DNA from 3 places in the Pseudolysinimonas sp. 10J20-29 genome. Region 1 is predicted to be linked to each of the others. Evidence: predicted binding sites of a transcription regulator. Region 1 holds the regulator's gene; each other region holds the start of a gene.
What was found. The regulator LexA, encoded in region 1, represses DNA repair genes until DNA is damaged. The targets are predictions, from matches to a motif close to TCGAACANNTGTTCGA.
Positions count from the first base shown of each region.

Region 2: AC0L6Y_RS08365 (HNH endonuclease signature motif containing protein) is a predicted target of LexA. The motif match lies at 1,651-1,666, and genes of this name have one in related genera.
Region 3: AC0L6Y_RS07765 (HNH endonuclease signature motif containing protein) is a predicted target of LexA. The motif match lies at 3,281-3,296, and genes of this name have one in related genera.

Region 1 is NZ_CM147917.1:616,818-623,307, forward strand. It holds gene miaB (tRNA (N6-isopentenyl adenosine(37)-C2)-methylthiotransferase MiaB) at 1-466, shown strand, start outside; gene miaA (tRNA (adenosine(37)-N6)-dimethylallyltransferase MiaA) at 483-1,409, shown strand; gene dapF (diaminopimelate epimerase) at 1,419-2,294, shown strand; gene AC0L6Y_RS03040 (class I SAM-dependent methyltransferase) at 2,291-2,950, opposite strand; gene hflX (GTPase HflX) at 2,993-4,534, shown strand; gene lexA (transcriptional repressor LexA) at 4,531-5,208, opposite strand; gene AC0L6Y_RS03055 (LysM peptidoglycan-binding domain-containing protein) at 5,476-5,823, shown strand; gene AC0L6Y_RS03060 (histidinol-phosphate transaminase) at 5,893-6,490, shown strand, end outside.
Region 2 is NZ_CM147917.1:1,712,045-1,718,534, reverse strand. It holds gene AC0L6Y_RS08375 (TIGR03557 family F420-dependent LLM class oxidoreductase) at 1-788, shown strand, start outside; gene AC0L6Y_RS08370 (coenzyme F420-0:L-glutamate ligase) at 785-1,576, shown strand; gene AC0L6Y_RS08365 (HNH endonuclease signature motif containing protein) at 1,686-3,017, shown strand; gene AC0L6Y_RS08360 (AAA family ATPase) at 3,218-4,303, shown strand; gene AC0L6Y_RS08355 (DUF58 domain-containing protein) at 4,317-5,609, shown strand; gene AC0L6Y_RS08350 (transglutaminase TgpA family protein) at 5,596-6,490, shown strand, end outside.
Region 3 is NZ_CM147917.1:1,583,471-1,589,960, reverse strand. It holds gene AC0L6Y_RS07775 (metal-dependent hydrolase family protein) at 1-835, shown strand, start outside; gene AC0L6Y_RS07770 (HsmA family protein) at 954-1,349, opposite strand; gene AC0L6Y_RS07765 (HNH endonuclease signature motif containing protein) at 1,642-3,261, opposite strand; gene add (adenosine deaminase) at 3,468-5,390, opposite strand; gene AC0L6Y_RS07755 (DoxX family protein) at 5,556-5,939, shown strand; gene gatB (Asp-tRNA(Asn)/Glu-tRNA(Gln) amidotransferase subunit GatB) at 5,949-6,490, shown strand, end outside.

The sequences.
Region 1 (6,490 bases):
GATGCCCGACCAGGTGCCGAAGAAGGTAGTCCAGGAGCGCTACGAGCGCCTGGTCGCCCTGCAGGAGCGCATCTCGGGCGAGGAGAATCAGGCGCTCGTCGGCCGCGAGCTCGAAGTGCTCGTGGCGGCCGGTGAGGGCCGACGCGACGCCGAGAGGGATCGCCTCTCCGGTCGCGCGGAAGACAACCGGCTGGTGCACTTCGACGTGCCCGAGGGCAGCGAGATCCCGCGCCCCGGTGACGTCGTGCGCGTGACGGTCACCCGCAGCTCCCCGCACTTCCTCATCGCCGCCCCCGCGGGCGAGCGGCTCGAGGTGCGCCGCACCCGCGCCGGCGACGCCTGGGACCGCTCCGAGGCCGAGAGCTGCGCCGTTCCCGCACCGGCCGGCGCCGTGGCCGGTTCCGAGCGGACCGTCAACCTCGGGCTGCCGAGCCTCCGGATCGGTCCCGGAACCGACCCCCGGTGACCCGGCGACGTCGCGCATGATCGTCGCCATCGTCGGTCCCACGGGGACCGGCAAGTCCCAGCTGTCGCTCGACCTCGTCGAGCGGCTGGGCGCCGACGGCGTGCCCGCCGAGATCATCAACGCCGACGCCATGCAGCTCTACCGCGGCATGGACATCGGCACCGCCAAGCTCGGCCCGGTCGCGCGCCGCGGCATCCCGCACCATCTCCTCGACGTGCTGGAGCCGCGCGAGGAGGCGAGCGTCGCCCGCTACCAGGTGGAGGCGCGCGCGCTCGTCGACGACATCCTCGACCGCGGCGCGGTGCCTGTCCTCGTCGGCGGGAGCGGGCTCTACGTCTCGAGCGTCATCTACGATTTCCAGTTCCCCGGCACCGACCCCGAGGTGCGCGCGCGACTCGAGGCCGAGCTCGAGGCCGAGGGTCCCGGGATCCTGCACCGCCGGCTCCGCGAGGTGGACCCGGCGGCAGCGGAGGCGATCGGCCCGCACAACGGCCGCCGTCTCGTGCGGGCGCTGGAGGTCATCGAGATCACCGGGGGACCGTTCGGGGCGGGACTTCCGAGCGAGACCCAGCTGTGGCACCCGACCACGACGATCGGGCTCCGCGACGAGCGCGCCGCCCTCGTCGAGCGCCTCGACCAGCGCGTCGCCGGCATGTGGGCCGGCGGCCTCGTCGCCGAGGTGAAGAAGCTGCGCCCCGCGGGACTCGGCACGACCGCGAGCCGCGCGATCGGCTACGCGCAGGCCCTCGCACAGCTGGACGGCGAGATCACCGCCGAGGAGGCGATGGAGCAGACGGCCGCGCTGACGAGGCGCTACGCGCGGCGACAGGTGAGCTGGTTCGGCCGCTATCGCGACACCCACTGGTTCGAGGCGCGCGACCCGGCGAGAGCCGACGCCGCCGCGGACGTGGTGCGCGCGGCGCTGTCGACCGCGCGCGGATAGGCTCGAAGCATGAGCACTCTCGCCTTCACCAAGGGGCACGGCACCGGCAACGACTTCGTCCTCTTCGCCGACCCCGACGGCGAGCGCACGCTCGATGCGAACGCCCTCGCCGCGATCTCGGATCGCCACTTCGGCGTCGGCGCCGACGGCGTGATCCGCGCGGTCCGCTCGGCGCGACTTCCGGAGGGCGCCGCAACGCTTGACGAGGATCCGGCCGCCGAGTGGTTCATGGACTACCACAACGCCGACGGCAGCCCCGCCGAGATGTGCGGCAACGGCATCCGCGTCTACGGGGCGTTCCTGCTGGATCGGGGTCTCATCGACCTCGAGGTGGGGGAGACGATCGCCATCGGCACGCGCGGCGGCGTCCGCCACCTCACGCGCACGGCCGACGGCTTCGAGGTGGACCTCGGCGCCTGGTTCGTCGCCGAGGGCGAGGTGCGCGTCGACGCGGACGGGCTCGACGTGCCGCGCCCGGGGCTCGCGATCGGCGTCGGCAACCCGCACGTCGTCGTGGCGCTGAGCGACGAGGCGGAGCTGGACGGGCTCGAACTCGGTCGCGCCCCCGAACTGCTTCCCGCGGCACCCAACGGTGCGAACGTCGAGTTCGTGGTGCCCGCCGACCCGCTCGTCGAGGCCGGCGTCGGGCACATCCGCATGCGCGTCCACGAGCGCGGCAGCGGCGAGACCCTGTCGTGCGGCACGGGCGCCGCGGCGGCGGCCCTCGCGACCCGTCACTGGGCGGGCGAGGGAGCACCGGACTCCTGGAGCGTCACCGTTCCCGGCGGTGTCGTCGGGGTGCGGGTGTTCGAGGTCGACGGCGCGTCGCACGTCGCGCTCAGCGGGCCCGCCGCGCTCGTCTTCGACGGCGCGCTGGAGCTCTAGTTCGCGTCGGGGATGACCGAGATCGGCTCGGTCAGTCCCGAGCCGGAGCGGCGTCGCGCCCGCAGCACGCGGTAGCCCTTGTTGGTGGCGGCGCGCGTCACGGTGAGGTCGTCGGGGAACTCCGCCTGCAGCCAGCGGTGCAGGGAGTCCGAGCCGAGATTGCGCTGCACGACCAGCCAGGCATCCGCCCCCACCTCGAGTCGCGGCAGCCAGGTCGAGAGCATCGAGTGCAGTTCGCTCTTGCCGACGCGGATGGGCGGATTCGACCAGATCGTCATGAATCGCACATCTGTGGGAACATTGTCAGGTGTACAGGCAGTGATGTTGTCGAGACCCAGACGCGCGGCGTTCTGGCGCACGAGGTCGAGCGCCCGCTGATTGACGTCGACAGCCCACACGGTGGCGTGGGGCGACTCGAGCGCGAGCGACAGAGCGATGGGTCCCCAGCCGCAGCCGAGGTCGAGCAGGTTTCCCCCCGGCGGAGGCGCTGGCACATTCGACAACAAGACGTTCGTGCCCGCATCGAGGCGCTCCGGGCTGAAAACCCCGGGCGCGGAGGTGAGGACACGGTCCTCGCCCGCGAGACGGACCGTGATCTCGCGCGGCACGTATCCACTTCCGGGCTCCGACGAGAAGTAATGATCGGGCGGGGCCATGCAGAGAATCTACCGAACTACCGCACCAGAGGGTGAGAGTCCATGACTGAAGAAGACGACCGGATGCTGGACCGCGTCCTGGGGCACGAGGACGCGCACGCCGAGAAGATCTCCGTGTTCGGCCGCGGACGCGCGACCGCCCTCCACGCGACCTCCGAGGAGTCCGAGCTCGACGGCGAGCAGATCGACCGCGAGGAGCGCGCCGCGCTGCGCCGCGTCGCGGGCCTCTCGACCGAGCTCGAGGACGTCACCGAGGTCGAGTACCGCCAGCTGCGGCTCGAGAACGTCGTGCTGATCGGCGTGTACTCGAGCTCGGGCAACGCCGCGCGCGCCCTCGAGGACGCCGAGAACTCGCTGCGCGAGCTCGCTGCCCTCGCCGAGACGGCGGGCGCCGTCGTGCTCGACGGGCTGCTGCAGCGCCGGCCGCACCCGGATGCGTTGACGTATCTGGGTCGGGGCAAGGTGGAGGAGCTGCGATCGATCGTGGCCCATCTGGGCGCCGACACGGTGATCGCCGACACCGAGCTCTCACCGAGCCAGCGTCGCGCGCTGGAGGACCGGGTGAAGGTCAAGGTGATCGACCGCACCGCGGTCATCCTCGACATCTTCAGCCAGCACGCCAAGAGCCGTGAGGGCAAGGCCCAGGTCGAGCTGGCCCAGCTCGAGTACCTGCTTCCGCGTCTGCGCGGCTGGGGTGAGTCGATGTCCCGTCAGGCCGGTGGCCAGGTCGGCGGTGCGGGCGCCGGCATGGGAAGCCGAGGCCCGGGTGAGACGAAGATCGAGCTCGACCGGCGCCGCATCCACACCCGCATGGCGAAGCTTCGCCGCCAGATCAAGGGATTCGCTCCGGCGCGCGAGGCGAAGAGGGCGAACCGCGACCGGTTCGAGGTGCCGAGCGTCGCGATCGCGGGCTACACCAACGCCGGCAAGTCGAGCCTGCTGAACCGGCTCACCCGCGCGGGCGTGCTCGTCGAGAACGCGCTGTTCGCGACGCTGGACCCGACGGTGCGGCGCAGCCAGACGCCGGACGGGCGCCAGTTCACCCTGGCCGACACGGTCGGCTTCGTGCGCCACCTGCCGCACCAGCTGGTCGAGGCGTTCCGCTCGACGCTCGAGGAGGTCGGCAACTCCGACGTCATCGTGCACGTCGTGGATGCCTCGCATCCCGACCCGGCGGCGCAGCTGGCGACGGTGCGCGATGTGATCGGCGATGTGGGCGCGCGCGACCTTCCCGAGATCGTCGCCTTCAACAAGGCGGATCTGGTCGACGAGAACGACCGCATCCTGCTGCGCGGGCTGGAACCGGGCGCCGTGTTCGTCTCGGCTCGCACCGGGGAGGGCATCGACGAGCTGCGCGAGCGGATCGCCGAGCTGCTGCCGTATCCGGATGTCGAGCTCGACATCCTGGTGCCCTACGACCGCGGCGACCTGGTGTCGCTCGCGCACCAGCGGGCGCGCGTCGTCGACACCTCCTACGAGGAGGCCGGCACGCGCCTGTCGCTCCTGGCGACCGCGCGGGTGGCGGAGCAGCTGCGTGCGGCGGTGGCGGCGAGCGATGCGGCGGAGGCCGCCGAGGCCGACTAGACCGAGCGGAGCACCGCGACGACCTTGCCGAGCACCTCGGCCTCGTCGCCGAGGATCGGCTCGAACGCGGAATTGCGCGGCAGCAGCCAGGTGTGGCCGTCGCGCTGACGGAAGACCTTCACGGTCGCCTCGCCGTCGAGCATGGCGGCGACGATCTCGCCGTTCTGGGCGTCGCGCTGCTGACGCACGACCACCCAGTCGCCGTCGCAGATCGCGGCGTCGATCATCGACTCGCCGACGACCTTGAGCATGAACAGGTCGCCCTTGCCGACGAGCTGGCGGGGGAGCGGGAACACCTCGTCGACCTGCTGGTCGGCCGTGATCGGGATGCCGGCGGCGATCCGTCCCACCAGCGGCACCATGGCGGCGTCGCCGACCGGGATGGTGGTCTCGGCCTCCTCGCTGCCCGGCAGGTCGATGAGGACCTCGAGGGCGCGCGGGCGATTGGGGTCGCGGCGCAGGTACCCGCTCAGCTCGAGCTGCCCGAGCTGGTGCGTCACGCTCGACAGCGAGGCGAGGCCGACGGCGTCGCCGATCTCGCGCATGCTCGGCGGGTAGCCCCGCGAGGCGACCGAGCGCTGCACGAACTCCAGAATGGCGCGCTGCTTGTCGCTCAGGCTGGTGCGCCGGCGGGTTCCCGGGCGACCGTTCTCGGTCGAATCGATCTCGCTCATCGCATCCTCCTGAAGGCGTTGTGTGTCGAGGTGAGGCCAATGTCGGTGGCCTCTGGTCGAATCTCCTCAACGATCGAAACTGTATCCGTTCCGACTCGCCCGAGCAAACAAATGTTCGAGTGTGTCGCACATCGGATGCGAGAAAGTCCCGATCAGTACTTGAACATATGTTCGATCGAAGATATGTTCGGAACACAGCTTCGGATCCGGTCGCCCGGCCGTGACCGGATCCGAGCTGTCCAACGACTCGAGAGCGAGGAACGACAGATGAGCACCATGGTGATGAATCCGACCGTCGTCGCACTGCCGCGTCTGCGGCTCACCCCGCGCGGTCGTGCCGTCTTCGGCACGCTGGCCGCCATCCCGCTCGTGCTGCTGGCGCTCGCCCTCGGCGTGGGCGCGCCGAGCGCCGATGCCGGCGCCACGGCCTCCCTCGACACCTTCAGCTACGTCTCGGTCGCCCCGGGGCAGTCGCTCTGGCAGGTCGCCGAGACGCTCGCCCCCGAGGCGGACCCGCGCGAGGTCATCGCCGACATCATGGCACTGAACCAGCTCGCCTCCAGCGCGGTGGAGCCGGGCCAGAAGCTGGCCATCCCGACCGCCTACGCGCCCTGATCGGCGGGGCCGTTTCGGGCGGCGTTCGCCGGCCCGGCTGAGCGTCGCCACGCTCAGTAGACTCGGCGAGTGGTATCCCTCTCCGACCTCCCGATCCGTGACGACCTCCGCGGTCAGACCCCCTACGGGGCGCCGCAGCTGCACGTGCGCTATGCGCTGAACGTCAACGAGAACACGCACCCGATTCCCGAGGACACGGCGCGGCACATCGTCGAGTCGCTCGCGCGGGCGGTGCTGCAGATCAACCGCTACCCCGACCGTGAGTTCACCGTGCTGCGCGAGGCCCTCGCGGCCTACCTCGGGCACGAACTGGCGCCCGAGAACATCTGGGCGGGCAACGGCTCGAACGAGATCATCCAGCAGACGCTGCAGGCCTTCGGCGGGCCCGGCCGCAAGGTGCTCGCCTTCCCGCCGACCTACTCGATGCACGCGATCATCGCGCACGGCTCGGGCACCGAGTGGGTGGAGGCCGAGCGCGACGACGATTTCGAGATCTCGGCCGCGACCGCCGTCGCCGCGATCGAGCGCGAGCAGCCCGACGTGGTCTTCTTCTGCGCGCCCAACAACCCGACCGGCACCCCCGTGCCGCTCGAGACGATCGAGGCCGCCTATGCGGCGACCGACGGCATCGTCTTCGTCGACGAGGCCTACGCCGAGTTCATGCCGG
Region 2 (6,490 bases), 1.1 Mb from region 1:
GGGTGACTGCCCCGACCTTCCGCTATCACCCGGCGATGGTCGCCCAGGCCTCCGCGACGCTCGCCGCGATGTACCCGGGCCGGCACTGGCTCGGCGTGGGCAGCGGCGAGGCGCTCAATGAGCACATCGTCGGCCAGTACTGGCCCGAGGCCCCCGACCGGATCAACCGGATGTTCGAGGCGGTCGACGTCATCAAGAAGCTGTTCTCTGCCTCCGCCGCCGGCCGCGACGTGAAGCACGCGGGGGAGTTCTTCACCCTCGAGTCGACGCGGCTCTGGACGATGCCCGAGCAGGCGCCGCCGATCTATGTCGCCACCGCGGGGCCGCTGACCGCGCGCCGGGCCGGCCGTACCGTCGACGGGCTGATCACGGTCGGCTCGCCGGCGGAGAAGATCGCGCTGCTGTTCGAGCGCTTCGCCCAGGGCGCGCGCGAGGCGGGCCGCGATCCGGCGACGATGCCGCGCATCCTGCAGCTGCACGTCTCGTGGGCCGAGACCGACGAGCAGGCGATGGCCAACGCGCTGACCGAGTGGCCCAACGGCGCGATGCCGTTCGGCAAGAGCGATGTGCGCTCGCCGTACGAGTTCATCCAGATCGCCCGGCTCGTGCGCCCGGAGGACTTCGAGGGGCGGATGCTCGTGAGCTCCGATCCGGACGTGCACCGTGCGCACCTGCAGCGCTACCTCGATCTCGGCTTCGATCGCATCTACCTGCACAACGTCGGGCGCAACCAGCGCGAGTTCCTCGAGGTCTTCGGCCGTGAGGTCCTGCCGGGGCTGAGCCGATGAGCGACATGCGGCTGGAGGTATGGGGGCTGCCCGGGATCCCCGAGATCACGGCGGGCGACGATCTCGCGGCGATCATCGGCGACGCCGTGGATGCCGCGGGCGGCATGCAGGACGGCGACATTCTGGCGGTCACCTCGAAGGTCGTCTCGAAGGCCGAGGGCCGCGCGATCGCGGCGGCCGATCGCGAGGACGCGATCACCGCGCAGACGGTGCGCCTCGTCGCCTCGCGCCCGCACGCGAAGGGCGTGACGCGCATCGTCGAGAACCCGCTCGGGCTCGTCATGGCCGCCGCCGGCGTCGACGGCTCGAACGCCCCCGACGGGGTGGTGCTGCTGCTGCCGGAGGACCCGGACGCCTCCGCGCGCGCGCTCTGCGCCGCGCTGCGGGAGCGATTCGGGGTGGCGCTCGGCATCGTGATCACCGACACGCTCGGACGGGCCTGGCGCATCGGCCAGACGGATGCGGCGATCGGCGCGGCCGGGCTCCGCGTCGTCGAGGACTGGCGAGGCCGCACCGACGCGAACGGGGTCGCCTTGGAGGCGACGATCGTCGCGGTCGCCGACGAGATCGCGGCCGCGGCCGACCTGGTCAAGGGCAAGGCGTCGGCGGTGCCGGTCGCGGTGGTGCGCGGCCTCGGGCACCTGGTGGGGGCCCTCGACGAGCCGGGCGCGCGGGCGCTGGTGCGTCCCGCCGAGGAGGACCTGTTCCGCGTCGGCTCCGACGAGGCCTGGAACGAGGGCTACGCGGCGGGTGTTCGCGACGCCGAGGGGCATCCGGTCGAGGAGTAGTCCCTCGCTCGCGACGGACCGGGATGCGCGTCGTCTCCTCCACACGATCGAATTCGAGAACCTGTTCGAAACACTCGAACATATCTTCGAAGAATGAGAAAATGGGGTCATGTCCGGCTCCCCGTCCTCGGTTCTTGCGGCACCGCGCGTCCTGCGGGTGCCGCCCACTGAGGCGCTCGGCCGGCTCACCGATCCGGAGCTGCTGGAACGTCAGCGCGAGTTCGCGGCGCTGCGGCGCGAGATCGATGCCGGAGCCGCGCGGGTGGCCGCCGAGGTGGCCCGCCGCTCGGCGCGTGAGCTCGGCTACCAGGGGCTCGCCCAGCGGGAAGGGGCGCGCTCGCCCGAGCAGCTGCTTGAGCGTCTCGCCGGGGTGACGGCGGGGGAGGCGCGAGCCTTGGTGCGCGTCGGCGAGCTGATGGTGGCCTCGCAGGAGGCCGACAGCGCGCCGCCCATCATCGCGGCCGTCGACGCGGGGGAGCTGTCGGTGCGGGCGGCGGACGCGATCCGCTCCGGGCTCGGCGCGCCGGGCGACGCTGTCGATGCCGAGCGGCTGGCGGAAGCCGAAGCGCTGCTGGTCACCGTCGCCCCGGAGCTCTCGGTGCGTCAGCTCGCCACGGAGGCGCGCGCGATGCGCGACGCGCTCGACGCGGACGGGGTGTCGAACCGCGAAGAGGCGCTGCGGCGGCAGCGGTTTCTGCGTCTGAGTCCGCAGAACGACGGCATGACCAAGCTGTCGGGGCTGCTCGACCCGGAATCGGCCGCGCTCGTCACCGAGGCCTTCGACCTGGTGACGGCGCCGCGCCGCGGCGGGCCGCGATTCGTCGAGCCCGAGGCGGTCGCGCGCGCTGAGGCGGTCGTGCGCGATCCGCGCAGCACGAGCCAGTTGATGCTCGACGCCTTCGTCGACATGGTGCGAATCGCGGGCGCCGCCGACCGCGGACGGGTGTTCGCCCAGCGGAGGCCCGGGGTGAGCATCCACGTTGACCATCAGGCGCTGGTCTCCGGCGTCGGCGCCGCCGCGCTGGAGGGCAGCCGAGCGCGGGTCTCGATCGCCACCGCGCAGCGGGTCGCGTGCGCGTCCGGCGCCGTCCCCATCGCCTTCGACGGCGACCGCGTCCTCGACGTGGGCCGCACCCAGCGGCTGTTCACCGAACGGCAGCGAGTCGCGCTCGCCGCGCGAGACGGCGGATGCCGCTTCCCCGGCTGCGACCGACCGCCGTCGTGGTGTGAGGCCCATCACCTCGACGGCTGGGCAGGCGGCGGGCGAACCGACGTCGATCGGGGCGTGCTGCTGTGCCGATTCCATCACCTCCTCGTGCACAACCAGGGGTGGCGGATCGACGAGCGACCTCGCGCGGGAGGGCGGCCGGGCGAGCGAGAGCTTGTCGCGATGCCGCCACCGGAACGGCGGGAGCCGCCCCTGCCGATGCCGCGACGGTAGCGGCGCGCGGACGGGCTCCGTCGCCGCGCCCGCCGCTGTGCCGCGTAACTGCGCCCCCGTCGCCGCGCCAGAGTCGCTACCCGAGTCGCTGCACCCACGGGCGTCGGTCAGGGCCGGTGCGCGAGGAATGGTCACAGAATTTGCCGAGTATCCACCCAGATTCGTTGTTCGCACCAGAGCGCGATGGCAGACTCGCGAGGGTGAGAACCGAGCCGAAGGAGTCGGGTCGCGCGCGCAACGCAGCCGCGGACGACCGCTATTCCAACCCGCGCGCCGCCGTCGCCCACGAAGTGGTGCCCGGGTCGGCGACCGACGAAGATGCGCCCGTCGGCGTCGCCGAGTTCGCGCTCGACGGCCGCGCGGTGATGGACGCGATCGAGACGGTCGTCGACGGCAAGCGGGAGGTCATCGAACTCGCGGTGACCGTGCTGCTCGCGGAAGGGCACCTGCTGGTCGAGGACGTCCCCGGGGTCGGCAAGACGATGCTCGCCCGCGCACTCGCGAAGAGCGTCGACGGCACCATCTCGCGCATCCAGTTCACGCCCGACCTGCTCCCCTCCGACATCACGGGTGTCTCGATCTACGACCAGTCGCGCCACGAGTTCGAGTTCAAGCCCGGCCCGATCTTCGCCAACCTCGTCATCGGCGACGAGATCAACCGCGCGAGCCCGAAGACGCAGTCCGCCCTGCTGGAGAGCATGGAGGAGCGCCAGGTGAGCATCGACGGCACCAGCCGCGAGCTGCCGGACCCGTTCATCGTGATCGCCACCCAGAACCCGATCGAGATGGAGGGCACCTACGCCCTCCCCGAGGCGCAGCGCGACCGCTTCATGGCTCGCGTGACCATGGGGTATCCGGATGCCGCGAGCGAGGCGGCGATGCTGCGGCACCGCGCGACGCACAGCCCGCTCGCCGACCTGCAGCCGGTGATCTCGCTCGCGCACCTGCGGCACATGGTCGAGACGGCACGCCGGGTGTTCGTGAGCCCCGCGATCCGCCACTATGCGGTCGCCCTGGTGTCGGCCACCCGCGACGACCGCGAGATGCGCCTCGGCGCGAGCCCCCGCGCGACCCTGCAGCTGGCGCGCGCGGCCAAGGCCCGCGCGGCGCTCAACGGCCGCGACTTCGTCCTGCCGGACGACATCGACGCGCTCGCCGCCCCCGTGCTCGCGCACCGGCTGGTGCTCAGTCGCAGCACGGGCGCCGACCGCGGCGCCCAGACGGCGATCGAGATCATGCAGCGTCTTGTCGCCACCACCCCCGTTCCGCTGGGCGGCGGAAGCTGACGGTCGGGCGACGATGACCGCCCGACGACCCGGCCGCTCGCGGGGCCTGCGCCGGCAGCTCTCCATCCGGCTGACGACGCGCGCCGTCGTGACCCTCGCCCTCGTCGGCGCCGCCACCGCCGCGGGCTACGCGACCGGGCGCGCCGAATTCCTGACCATCGCCGCCGCCGGAAGCGCGCTGCTGATCGGGGCCCTGGTGTATCTGCGGGTGCGTCGGCCGAGGCTGCAGATCGAGCGCGAGACCGATCCCGCGATCGCCGTCGCGGGCGACACGGTGCAGGTCACCGTCCTGCTGCACAACACCGCCGCGGCCCCCGCGCCGACCCTGGACTGCGAGGACGCGGTGCCGTGGGACGACGACCTCGTCGCCGTCCTGGTTCCGTCGATTCCGACCGGGTCGCCCGAGCGGCGCGTGCGGCGGATGCGCTACCGCGCGCGCCCGCCACGGCGAGGTCACTTCGAGCTCGGCCCGCTCATCGTCGAGTACGGCGACCCGTTCGGCATGGTGCGCGCGGTGGTGGCGACGACGGGGACCCATCCGCTCGTGGTGGTGCCCGACGTGGCGGAGCTGCCCGCCGGCGGTCCCGCCTTCGCGGAGGGGGAGGGCAGCGCCCAGCTCGCCCAGCACCGCGCCCAGGGCAGCCACGACGATCTGACGACCCGCGAATACCGCTCGGGTGACGCGATGCGCCGGGTGCACTGGCGCGCCTCGGCGCGGCACGGCGAGCTCATGGTGCGCCACGAGGAGCAGCGCAGCCACCCCGATGTGCGGCTGGTGCTCGACACCCAGCGCGACGGCTACCCCGACGCGCTTCCCGATGGCGACCCGGCGCACGACGAGGCCACGAGCGAGTCGTTCGAGTGGGCGGTCCGGATGCTCGCCTCCGTCGCCATCCACCTCGACGAGGAGGGCTTCACCGTCGCGATCGAGGAGACCACCGCGGCGCAGCTGGCGCCGATCGGATCCCGCTGGGAGGGGCGCGGCCGGATCGACGACTTCCTCGTCAGCCTCGCGGGCGTCGAGACGCGCTCCGGGCAGGGCCACCGGCCGTCCGCCGACGCGGAGGCGCGCGGCCCCGTGATCGCCGTGCTGGGCAACCCGAACCTCCACACCGTCGACTGGCTCCTCCGGCGGCGCTCGCCGCGGGATGCCGGGGTCGCCGTGCTGCTGGAACCGGCCGAGACCGTGCTGCTGAGGCTGCGCGAGGCGGGCTGGGCGACGGTCGTCGCGCGCATCGCCGACGACCCGGCGGAGGTCTGGGCTCGCGTGAGCGGCACGGTGGAGTTCGCCGATGTCGACGACTGAGCGGCGGCCCGCGCGGCCGACCGTGCGACGCGCCCCGCGGGGCTCGCGCGTCGTCGTCTCGCGCGTGGCGCTGGTGAGCGCGACCCTGCTTGTCGCGGTCGGCGGTCTGCATCCGCTGCTGCAGGGACTCGGCTGGTTCTTCGCCGTGGCCTCCCTCATGCTCGTGCCGATCATCGTCGCGACCCTCGCGCGGGCGATCGGGGTTCCGACCGGCGTGGCGCCCCTGCTGGCCCTGCTCGCGGCGGGTTTCGCGCTGGTCGCCGGATTCGCCCCCGAAACGGCCGTGCTCGGCGTCATTCCGACCGATGAGACCTGGCGGCAGCTCGGCGCGCTGCCGGGCGAGGGCGCCGCCTCGATCGCCTCCCAGCGGGTGCCGGCCGAGGCCGACGCCGGGATCGTCTTCGTGCTCGCGCTGCTCGGCGTCAGCGTCGCCGTCACCACCGAGAGCATCGCCCTCGGGCTTCGCCGACCCGCGTTCACCGTCGTGCCCGTCGTCGGAATCCTGGCGATCCCGGTAATCGTCGGCTCGGGGCTCGCGGACCCGGTGGTGTTCGTCCTGGCCGCGGCCGGCGCGCTGGCGCTGCTGCGGCTTCCGACGCCGCGAAGCACCGTCGTCGCGACAACGACGATCGGAGCGGTGGCCGTCGTGGCGGCGCTCGTTGTGCCGCCGGTCGCGCTCGCCGAATCGGGGACCCGCGGCTCGGTGGTCGGCTACGCGACCGGCATCAACCCGCTCATCTCGCTCGGCCGCGATCTGCGCCGGGCCGATCCGGTGGAGGCGGTCGTCTACTGGACCGACACCGGGGCGGGGGCGTATCTGCGGCTCACCACCCTGGCGGTGTTCTCGGGCGGCGACTGGCTCGTCGGGGATGTCTCCGACG
Region 3 (6,490 bases), 970 kb from region 1:
CGGACCGCGTGTGCTCGCGCACGGCATGGTCAGCATGACGGCGGGTCACGGCGACCTGTTCACGCCTCCCGCGGTCACGGACCGCAAGCCGGTCGCCGACGGTCCGGACGCCTGCCGCGCTCTCGTGCGCCACTGGGCGCGCGCCGGGGCTGACGGCATCAAGATCGCGACGAGCGGCGGGGTGCTCTCCGTGGGCGACAAGGCGGAATGGCGCAACCACACCGACGCCGAGCTCGAGGCGATCGTCGACGAAGCGCACGCCCTCGGCATGCGGGTCGCCGCCCACGCTCACACGGCGGCGGGCGTCGACCGCGCGCTGGATGCCGGTGTCGACTCGATCGAGCACGGCACGCTGCTGGAACCCGCGCAGTCATCCCGGCTGGTGGAGCTCGGCGTGACCGTCGCCCCGACGCTGCTGATCAACAACCGCATCGCGCAGGGTGTGGCGGCGAACGCCGAGCAGGCGGAGAAGGCGCAGGAACTCGTCGTGCGGCGCGACGCGCTGCTGCGGGCCGCGGCCGAATCCGGTGTCGATTTCGTACTCGGAACCGACGCCAACGGTGCTCACGTCGCGTTCGGCGATCAGATGGAGGAGATCCGGCGGATGACCGAGATCTTCGGCTGGTCGCCGGAGCGCGCCCTGCAGTCGGCGACCTCGCGGGCTGCCGCCGCCATCGGCTGGGGCGACACCGTCGGCACGCTGCGCGAGGGCGCGGCCGCCGACTTCGTGGTGCTGCGCGGTCGGCCGTGGGAGCGCATCGACGACCTGCACACGTCGAACATCGTCGCCGTCGTCGCGGCCGGTCAGGTCGTCGCGGGCACGCTGCCGGGCTAACGGCTAACGGCTAGCGGCCGAGCAGCCGAGCAGCCGAGCAGCCGAGCAGCCGAGCAGTCGAGCAGCGCCCGAGCGTATTCCGCTCGGGGCGCGCCCGGCCGCCGGCCCCCAGGCGGGGTCAGCCGATGTTGGCGCCGATCGCGCCGGCGAGGTACGGGATCAGCCAGATCGCCCAGACGACGACCGAGAACTTGTGGAAGCTCTGGCGCTCGTGGGGGCGGTTGCGCACGAGGACGACGATCGCCCAGACCAGGTGAACGGCCATCAGCAGGATCGCGATTGTGCCGGTGATCGCCATCACGGTGCCGAGCACGGCCGCGACGCCGGTGTCGGTGTCGGGGCTGCTGGCGGCGATCTGCGTCATCATCAGGGTCGCGGTGACGTCGCTGACGAGGCCGAGTCCGAAGAACACGGCGTGCCAGGGGCGGAGGTCGCGACGGATCCGCTCGGCCCAGACTCCGATCGAGTAGAAGATGAGCGCGGCGGTGATGAGCACAATGGCGGGAATCAGCATGAGCCCACTCTGAGGGACGCTCACCCTGTCGCATAGGGACCGAAGTCCCGCGGTGCGGCCCGCGGCCGTCATCTGCGCGCGCCTTAGGCGGCCGACCCGATCGCCACCCGCACGTCCGCCCGCGGTGGCAGCTCACCCGGCGGCACGGCGCGTGGCGGAGGTTCAGCCTGCGGGGCGGTAGATCAGCTCGCGAGGTGGGAGCTCACTCGGCTGGATGGTGCGCGGCGGAGACTCAGACCGCGGCGCGGCGGCTCAACCAGCGAGATCGCGACTCAGCGTGCGCGGCAGCACCTCACCCCGCGAGGCGGCGTGCGACGGGGCTGCGCGACGGCATCGGGATCGGGTGCTGGGCGGGGTCGAGTGTTCGTGGCGGGATCGCCGAGTAGTTCGCTCCGTCGCGCGTGATGCGCCAGCCGTTGTCGTGCACGAGCAGGTGATGGTGCCGGCACAGCAGAACACCGTCCGAGATGTCCGTCCGCCCGTGTTCTCGATGCCAGGGCACGATGTGATGCGCTTCGCACCAGGTGGGCGGTCTCTCGCATCCGGGGAATCGGCATCCGCCATCGCGCGCGGCAAGGCCGATGCGCTGTCGGGCGGTGAACAGCCGCTGATCGCGCCCGACGTTGACGACCTGGCCGCCGGAGTCGAAGTGGATCGGCACCGTGCCGTCGGCGCAGATGCGGCGTTCGACGGAGGGGATCGAGATCGGTGCGCTCTGCCCTTCGAGGTGTCCGGATCCGCGGCGGCGGGCCAGATCGGCGTCGGTGACGAGCACCCGCACGGCGGGGGTGCGAGCGCCGAGGACCGTGCCGTCGTCGGCCGTCGTTCCGAGACGAATCAGTTCGACGAGCGCGTCGAGTGCGATCTGGTCGGTCGCGCGAGGGTCGCGAACGAGCCGTTCGGCGCGCTCGGCCGCCGTGAGGTCAGAGGCGGTGGGTCCACTTGCGGTCGCCTCAGTCGCGGAGGCATCAGCGGCCGAGCGCTCTGAGCGCTCTGAATGCCCCCAGCCGCCATCTCGCCCGGCGCGGCGGGCAATCGAGGCGCTGTCGACGAAGCGCGGACCGCCGCGCCGGGGAGACGTGGCGGCATCGACCGAGGCGACGACGATCGCCGCCGACTCAGGGTCGAGCAGGCCGTGCACCCGTGTCATCCCGTCGGGCTGCGGCACGAACCGCAGGTACCGGCGCTCGCGGAGCTGTCTTTCGCGGTCTTGCACGCTCGCCTCGTCGAGCGCGGCCCGCGCATCGCGCGCACGCGCGGCGAGCTGTTCGGGGGTGAGGGTTCCTGCCTCGGCGATCAGCGCGGCCACGACGTCGTCGAGTGCCGCTGCGCTCACTTCGGGACCCGGCGCGCGAAGCGCGGTGCGGATCGCGTCGGCCGCGCCGACCGAGAGTCGCCCGGCGTTGACGGCGTGGGCCACCGGATGCAGCCACGGCGTCGGGGTCGAGCCTGAGCCGGAGCACCAACTCGAACCCGCGTCCGAGTCTGTGCCCGAGCCCGAGCCCGTGCCACCGTCGGCCGTCGGCTCCGCGTCGCCGAGCAGCCCGGATGGGCTCTCACCGTCGCCGGTGGGCCGCGACTCGAATTGCTCCGCGTCGGCGACCAGAGAACCGACCCGGACGAGCGCCGCGGCCTCGCGCGTTGACGCTCCGGTGACCCGTGCGATCAGCGCCTCGGGCGTCCGGGCGCCGAGGCGCTGTGCGAGTCCCTCGAATCCGAGGTCGTGCCGCGAGCGGCGGGCCAGCTCTCCGGCGACCGCCGACGACACCGCGTCCACGCGGCGCCGCAGCTCGCCGAGGGTGCGTTGCAGGTCGACCACCGCGTCGTCGCTCAGGTCGCCGAAGGACGAGGGCGTGGGGGCGACGAAGGGCACCGTCGGGTCCGCGAAGGCGGGGAAGGTGGTCGTCGTCATGCGGCAATTCTTCCAAGATTCGAAGATATGTACTAGTACAAGTTCTTCGGGAAACCGGGCCTGTGGAGGAGACGACGCGGCGGGGGATCGTGCCGTGACGGCTAGCTAGGGATCGTGCCGAGGTGCCGAGGTGGCGAGGTGGCGAGGTGGCGAGGTGGCGAGATGGCGAGGTGGCGAAGCGGCGAAGTAGTGACGGGAGGCAGCCCCTACGCCGCAACCCCTGCCACGAGCACCGCCTCGACTGGAAACCGCAGCACCGGCCCCAGGCCGGCCACCCGCTCCCGAAACGACCGCTCGATCGCCGCGCGTCCCGCATCCGTCGTTGCGACATACGCCTGCCCGATCGTGCCGAGCCCGGCCGCGACGCCCGCCCACAGGTCGTCCGCCGAAACGGTGAACTCCCACGACACCCGCCGCGCCTCCCGCACCGCGAACCCGCCGGCCGCGAGCAGCCCCGACACCCCGTCTTCGGTGCGCGCGAAGTCGCTCGCCTCCGGCATCACGAACCCGCCCGCAGGCTTCGTGCCGGTCTCGTCGATGATCGCCGCCCACAGCTGGTTCAGCTCGGTCGGTTGCCAGGGCCACACCGTGACCGCGATCGGCGCGCCAGGCCTGGCCACCCGCCGCAGCTCCGCGACACATCGATCCGGATGCCCCGCATGGTTCACCGCAAAGTTCGCCACCACCGCGGCGAACGTTTCATCCCCGTAGGGGAGCCGCGCCAGCTCACCCACCTCGAACCGCGCCCCGGGCACCCGCTCCCGCGCGAACGAGACCATGCTCTCTTCCGCATCCACGCCGGTGACCTGCAAGCCGCGAGCGACGGCTTCGGCGGCGGCGACGCCGGTGCCGCATCCCGCGTCGAGGAGAGCGTCCCCGGGACCGGCCGCAGCCCCCACCGCATCCAGCAGCGCCGGCACCGCGCCCGCGCACATCCGCCCGAACGAACGGTCGTAGTCGGCGGCGATCCCGGCCCAGCTGACGGTCATGCCTCGACGCTCGTGGGAGGGGCGTCCGGCGGAGGCGCCCGGCACTGACCCGCCCGGCACTGATTCGCCCCGCACTGACTCGCCCCGCACCGACTCATCCGCCACCGAGCCGATCCACTCCTCAAGCGCAGCCTCGAACCGCGCCCGCACCGGCGCACTGAGCGACGGCACCCGCAACCCGTTCCGCGCGATCGCCGCAATCCCCGCATCGTCGACACCCCACACCCGGCGCGCGGCCTTGTACTGGGCGGTGATGTCGGCGCCGAACCAGAGCGGGTCGTCGGCGTTGAGGGTGATCGGCACGCCCGCCGCGAGCATCGCGGGCGCGGGGTGAGTTTCGAGCGATGCGGCGACGCCGAGGGCGACGTTGGAGGTGGGGCAGACGTCGCACACGATGCCCTCGTCGGCGAGCCGGGCGAGCAGCTCGGAGTCGTGGATGGCGTGCACGCCGTGCGAGATCCGGGTGGCGCCGAGCACGTCGAGGGCCGCGCGAACGCTCGCCGGCCCGTTGACCGGACCGCCGGTCTGCCCGGCGTGGATGACCACCTGAAGTCCCGCATCCCGCGCGATGCCGGCGGCGCGCGCGAAGCGCTGCGGGCCGGTCGGGTCGTCCGGTCCGGCGGTGCCGAACGCGGTGATCCCGGCGCCGACGAACCGGGTGGCGAGCAGGGCGAGCTCTTCGGCGAGTGGCGCATCCAGCCCGGTGTTGACGGTCAGGTTGGCGCCCACCTCGATGCCGGTGTCGGCGGCCCCGCGCTGCAGCGCGTCGACGATGGTGCGAGTCACGGTGTCGAGGTCGCCGAGCCGCGGGCTGTAGAGCTGCGGCTCGATCGACGGTTCGAGGTAGAGCACCCCGGACTGCGCTTCGGCATGCACGAGGGCGACGCAGAGCGCGGCGAGGTCGTCGAGGTCGCGCACGAGGGCGGGCACGGTGCCGTAAGCGCTGAAGAACTCGCCCGCGTCGCGGAACCGCGCGGGCCGCTCGAACGAGCCGCCCTGCGCCCGCGCGAGCCGCTGCACGGCCGCCAGCGGGTAGCCGCCGTCGAGGTGCAGGTGGGTGTGCGCCTTCGGCAAGGCACGCAAGGCGCGCACGGCGCGCAGCGAGCTCGCGGCGGCGTCGGGATGCGACGGGTCGGTCACGCGGAACTCCTGTGCGGCGGGCGGTCGAGGTGAGGTCGTCCATCGGAAGCGTAGCCCCCGCGTCATCCAGCCCAAGCGTCATCCAGCCCCAGCGTCATCCAGCCCCAGCGTCATCCACCCCCGCGTCATCCAGCCCCCGCCCAGCCGCATCCCGATGATGGGAACATGACCGCCGCTCGCACCACCACCCGCATCCTGCTCGGCTCCGCCCTCGCGTTCGCGGGCGTCGCGCATCTGACGTTCGCCCGCCGCGAGTTCCAGGCGCAGGTGCCGCCGTGGGTTCCGCTCGACCCTGACACGACGGTGGTGGCATCCGGGGTGGCCGAGATCGCGCTCGGCAGCGCGCTGGTGGTCGCGCCGGCGCAGGCCCGCCCGTGGGTGGGCGCGGCGGTGGCGGCGTTCTTCGTGGCGATCTTCCCCGGCAACATCTCGCAGTGGGCGAACCGCCGTGACGGCTTCACTCTCGACACGGATGCCAAGCGCCTGGCGCGGCTGCCGTTCCAGCCGCTGTTCATCGCCGCGGCAATTTGGTCGACTCGCGCCAAATAGACTGGGGGCATGGCCAAGCCCGACCTCATGGACTACGACAAAGCTCTCGAGATGTTCGAGCCGGTGCTCGGCTTCGAGGTGCATGTCGAGCTCGGTACTCAGACGAAGATGTTCTCGGATGCGCCGAACCCGGCCGCCGCGGGTCGAGACAGCCACGACGAGACCCCGAACACGTACATCACGCCGGTCGACCTGGGGCTTCCGGGCAGCCTGCCGGTGGTGAACCAGACGGCGGTCGAGTACTCGATCAGCCTGGGGCTGGCGCTCGGCTGCGAGATCGCGCCGCGGTCCACGTTCAGCCGCAAGAACTACTTCTACCCCGACCTGGCGAAGAACTACCAGATCAGCCAGTACGACGAGCCGATCGCGATGGAGGGCAGCGTCGAGATCGAGCTGGAGGACGGCACCGTCTTCACCATCCCGATCGAGCGCGCGCACATGGAGGAGGATGCCGGCAAGCTGACCCACATGGGCGGCAGCACCGGACGCATCCAGGGCGCCGAGTATTCGCTCGTCGACTACAACCGGGCCGGCGTGCCGCTGGTGGAGAT